2 regions of the Blautia sp. HCP3S3_C12 genome follow, and region 2 is predicted to be linked to the other one. Evidence: riboswitches for the same ligand, from Rfam matches in the RefSeq annotation. Region 2 holds a riboswitch; the other holds the start of a gene.
What was found. Region 2 has a riboswitch for thiamine pyrophosphate ahead of thiC (phosphomethylpyrimidine synthase ThiC). Riboswitches for the same ligand answer to the same signal wherever they lie in the genome.
Positions count from the first base shown of each region.

Region 1: it holds a riboswitch for thiamine pyrophosphate, as region 2 does, so the genes downstream of both, thiW (energy coupling factor transporter S component ThiW) here and thiC (phosphomethylpyrimidine synthase ThiC) in region 2, are expected to answer to the same signal.

Region 1 is NZ_JBQHWC010000009.1:109,923-112,385, forward strand. Features, by position in the region: gene ACTNDS_RS09275 (DMT family transporter) at 1-565, opposite strand, end outside; TPP riboswitch at 779-882, shown strand; gene thiW (energy coupling factor transporter S component ThiW) at 998-1,585, shown strand; gene thiM (hydroxyethylthiazole kinase) at 1,515-2,294, shown strand; gene ACTNDS_RS09290 (sensor domain-containing diguanylate cyclase) at 2,418-2,463, opposite strand, start outside.
Region 2 is NZ_JBQHWC010000014.1:21,204-23,666, reverse strand. Features, by position in the region: gene ACTNDS_RS11385 (fibronectin type III domain-containing protein) at 33-1,034, shown strand; TPP riboswitch at 1,087-1,195, shown strand; gene thiC (phosphomethylpyrimidine synthase ThiC) at 1,453-2,463, shown strand, end outside.

The DNA of each region.
Region 1 (2,463 bases), on a different contig from region 2:
AGAAAAATGAAAAATAAAACACGATAACCGGTCCCTTCACTCCGTGAGTTCCCAGTACACGCACCATCGTATAGGCAATTCCTGCTCCCAGTCCACCGCAGACTCCTATCAGTGCCGGAACAAGTGCCGCATTCTGAAATCCCGGTTTCACTACAAATAAACATCCGATAAACGCCAGCGCAACACACGCAGCCTGCGCCGGTCTGATCTTTTCCTTTAACAAAAGGAATGAAAAAATAATCGCAAAAAACGGAGATAACTTATTCAGGATCGATGCATCTGCCACCAACAGATGGTCAATGGCGTAAAAGTTACACAGAATCCCCAGTGTCCCGCACACACAACGCAGGATCAGTGGTCCCCAGTATTTCTTATCCACCTTCGGCACTGTACGATTTTTACAGAGAATCACCGCCGCAAACACCGCCGCCACCAGATTCCGGAAGAAACTCTTCTCCACAGACGGCAGATCACCTGCCAGACGTACGCTCACATTCATACAAGCAAAGAAAAACGCCGACAGGATGATCATTATCATACCCTTTATGTAATTTTCCTGTTTCATCAGATTTAACCTGCCTTTCTGTCCATGCAGACAGCTTCTTTTTATCATATGCCGTCTGTCATCTACCTGTTAATCATATCACGGACAATCGTTTTAGTACAAATAGATTTTTTATTCCAGCAACACTCTAAAAAGGGTTGCTGACCTGATTTTACATCCCATTGACTTTTCCAGATGCTTGTGTTACTCTAACACAAGAAAAATCTGCATATAGATGATAACAACGGGAGCCTGTGGGACAGGCTGAGAGGAAGATAGATCTTCGACCGCACCTGATATGGATAATGCCAGCGTAGGTACTGTATTTGTATATTAAAATCTGCCAGTGTGTTATTCCGGCAGATTTTTTTTGCAGGATTTTATCTGTTTCCTGCACAACTGATAATGTCTGCTTCAGCAGACCAAATCTTCATTTCAAGGAGGTTCATTATTATGAACACAGACAGATCCAAAACATTCAGAATGGTCATGCTCGCCATGATGGTTGCCATCGGCGTTGTCATCTCACCCATTCTGAGAATCGAGGGTATGTGCCCTACTGCACACCTGATAAACATCGTCTGCTCCGTACTTCTGGGACCGTGGTATTCACTTCTTTGTGCCACTCTCATCGGAATCATCCGCATGATGTTTATGGGTATCCCGCCACTTGCACTGACAGGTGCCGTATTCGGTGCATTTTTATCAGGCGTTTTCTACCGCGCTTCTCATGGAAAGATTATCTGCGCAGTGATCGGTGAGATCTTCGGAACCGGTATCATCGGCTCTCTGGTTTCCTATCCTGTAATGACATTTCTTATGGGCAGAAGCGGACTGAACGCATTTTTCTATACACCAATGTTTCTGGCAGCAACCTCCATGGGTGGCACCATTGCCTATTTCTTCCTGAAAGCCTTAAGTCACACAGGAATGCTTGCCAAATTTCAACAAAGCCTTGGAGCAAAAGTATATGACCGTAAATCAGACAAATCCCAGACAACTGACCCGAGCAGCACAGCCGCTGATTCACTGCATCACTAATCCAATTTCTATCCATGACTGTGCTAATATTATTCTGGCGGCCGGAGGCCGCCCGATCATGGCAGAACATCCCGCTGAAGTAGCTGAGATTACCAGAAGCTCTCATGCACTGGCACTGAATCTTGGAAATATCACTGATGCGCGTATGAAATCCATGCCTGAATCTCTGAAAACTGCAGCCAGTCTCCACATCCCTGTTATGCTTGATCTGGTAGGTACTGCCTGCAGCAATCTGCGTTACGAATTTGCAAACAGACTTATGAACATTCATATGCCGGAACTTCTCAAGGGCAATATGTCTGAGCTTCTTGCCATGTCCGGCCAAACCACCCATGCCATCGGCATTGATGCAGGGGACGAGGATACCGTCACAGATATCAATCGGATTCATCTGCAGGAACTTTTCCAGGAAAAAGCTGCTCAATGGAACACTACACTCCTGATCACTGGCAAGGAAGATATGATCGTTTCTGCAAACAAATGCTCATTTATCAAAAGAGGCACTCCTGCCATGTCGCAGATCACCGGAACCGGCTGTATGCTTGGCATGATCTGTGCCACTTATCTGGCAGTCACAGATCCTTTCACTGCAGCTTTCACTGCAGCTACAGAATTTGATATCGCCGGCGAAAGAGCTGAAAAAAACAGCTCCGGCCCCGGAAGCTTCCAGGTGGAGCTGTTTGATCAGTTTTACCAGTTATCCTTATAATAAGTAGGTGAAAAAGTGCCTATATGCCCTCATATAACGAAATGCTCAGAGGATGAATAATGTTTTTTAGGCCTCAACAGGCTTCAATGGCAAATTCTTCTCTCTCAAAGGGCGATTTATAAATCAAACTCGTCTTCTATCTTTTCCTGTTCGTCTATAATATTCATCC
Region 2 (2,463 bases):
TTTCTCACAATTCTTTAAAAGGAGGAGATTTTATGAAGATGAAAGGTTTAAAAAAATTACTTGTGAGCCTGGGACTTTGCGCTGTTCTGACTGTTGGCATGTCCACAGCTGCCTTTGCCGATTCCACTGAAGCCATCCTGGCTCCCGCACCGGAGGAAAGCAGTATTCCGGAAGTACCTGTACTTTCCACTGAAGAGGTTGACAATGCCACCTATGTAGGCTCAACCTCCAATATTGTCCAGACTGCCGCTACCGAAACTTCTATTTCTCTTGCCTGGAACAAAGTAGAAGGGGCTACCAAATATACCATCCGGATCAAATCCAGCAATGGTGCAGACAGCTACAAGGTTCTCGGTACCACTTCCAAAACCAAATGCAAAATTAACAAGCTGAAACCCGGAAAGACATACACAGTTGCCATCCTTGCAGGCAATGACTCTGAAGAATCCACCACTGTCACCACGATCATCTGTGCTACATTATACAAATCCGTTGGTATTAAAACCTCCTATTCTTCAGACAAGGGATACACCTTCAACATGAAAACCGTAACACCTTATAATGCAATCACAGGATACAAAGTAGCATATACCAGCTACAAGACCAAGAAAACAACAACCAAATTTTACAATAACCGCTACACCTTCACACTTCCGTTACAGAAGGATGCCTTCTATAAAGTAGAGATTTATCCATATCTTACTTTACAGGGCAAGAAATTTGTCAGCACTACCCCAACTACCAGATATGTAGCCAAGGGTATCGTACCTAAAAAAGCCGGCAACACACGAAACAGCATGACCATCAAATGGAACAAGGTGGCCGGTGCCCAGAGCTATACGGTTTATGTCAAATATCCCGGCAACAGCTCCTACAAAAAGGCTGCAACAACCAGTGCCAATTCCTTCCGCTTAAATAACATGACTCTTGGCACCCGCTATTACGTCAAGATCGCAGCAAACAAAAAAGTAGGAAAAAAGACCTGGCAGTCCGACAAAAATTCTGCATATTATCTTTATCTCCGCCGGGTATGATTCTTTTACAACCAAGGCTTGACAGATATAACAAACAAGAATATACTAAAAAAACAGATAAATGGGGAGCTTGTAACAGCAGGCTGAGAGGAAGTCTTCAACTTCGACCCTTATACCTGATTTGGATAATGCCAACGTAGGGAAATTAACCGTAGTTCTGTCCATAATAATGACAGCTGCGATTAAATTTAAGTTCTTCGGGACTGCTATACGCTTGTTGGCGCATTGCAGTCCCTATTTTTTTCGGCAGACCGGGGGCACCACTCTCTGCCAGGCTATTTGTAGCAGATTAATAACTATCATACGAATATGCGCAGGTGCAAGTCCCTATAAAATAGGGGGCGCAATTCATTTCAGCTTACTGCATACACCAGAAGAAGGCAGTAACAGGCCCGCAGTGCAGGGCAAGGAGGAAAAAATGACACAGTACACAACACAGATGGACGCAGCCCGTCGCGGAATCATCACACCACAGATGGAAATCGTGGCAGAAAAAGAACACTTTGACGTAGAAGAATTAAGAGAACTGATTGCAAAAGGACAGGTAATCATTCCCTGCAACAAAAATCACAAAAGTATCAGTCCAAGTGGTGTCGGTGCAAAACTGACTACCAAGATCAATGTAAATTTAGGTGTTTCCAGAGACTGGAAAGACGTTGATATGGAATATGAAAAAGTACATTCTGCAGTAGAAATGGGAGCAGAAGCCATCATGGACCTCAGTTCCTACGGAGATACCAGAAGCTTCCGCCGCAAGCTTACCTCTGAATGTCCGGCAATGATCGGTACTGTTCCGATCTATGATGCAGTTGTATATTATCACAAAGCACTTGGCAAGATCACTTCCGAAGAGTGGATTGATATTGTACGTATGCACGCAGAAGACGGTGTGGATTTCATGACGATCCACTGCGGTATGAACCGTGCCACTGCTGCTCGTTTCAAACAGAATAAACGTCTCATGAATATCGTTTCCAGAGGCGGTTCCATCATGTTTGCATGGATGGAAATGACAGGAAAAGAGAACCCGTTCTATGAGCATTTTGATGAGATCCTGGATATCTGCCAGGAATATGATATCACCTTAAGTCTGGGTGATGCATGTCGTCCGGGATGCCTTGCAGATGCAACAGATACTGCTCAGATTGAAGAGCTGATCACCCTTGGCGAGCTTACAAAACGCGCCTGGGAGAAGAATGTACAGGTTATGATCGAAGGACCCGGACATATGCCGATGAACCAGATCGCAGCCAATATGGAAATCCAGAAAACACTGTGCCACGGTGCTCCTTTCTATGTACTTGGACCTCTTGTAACAGATGTTGCTCCCGGATATGACCACATTACTTCTGCCATCGGCGGCGCTATCGCAGCCTATTCAGGAGCTTCCTTCCTCTGCTATGTAACACCGGCAGAACATCTTCGTCTG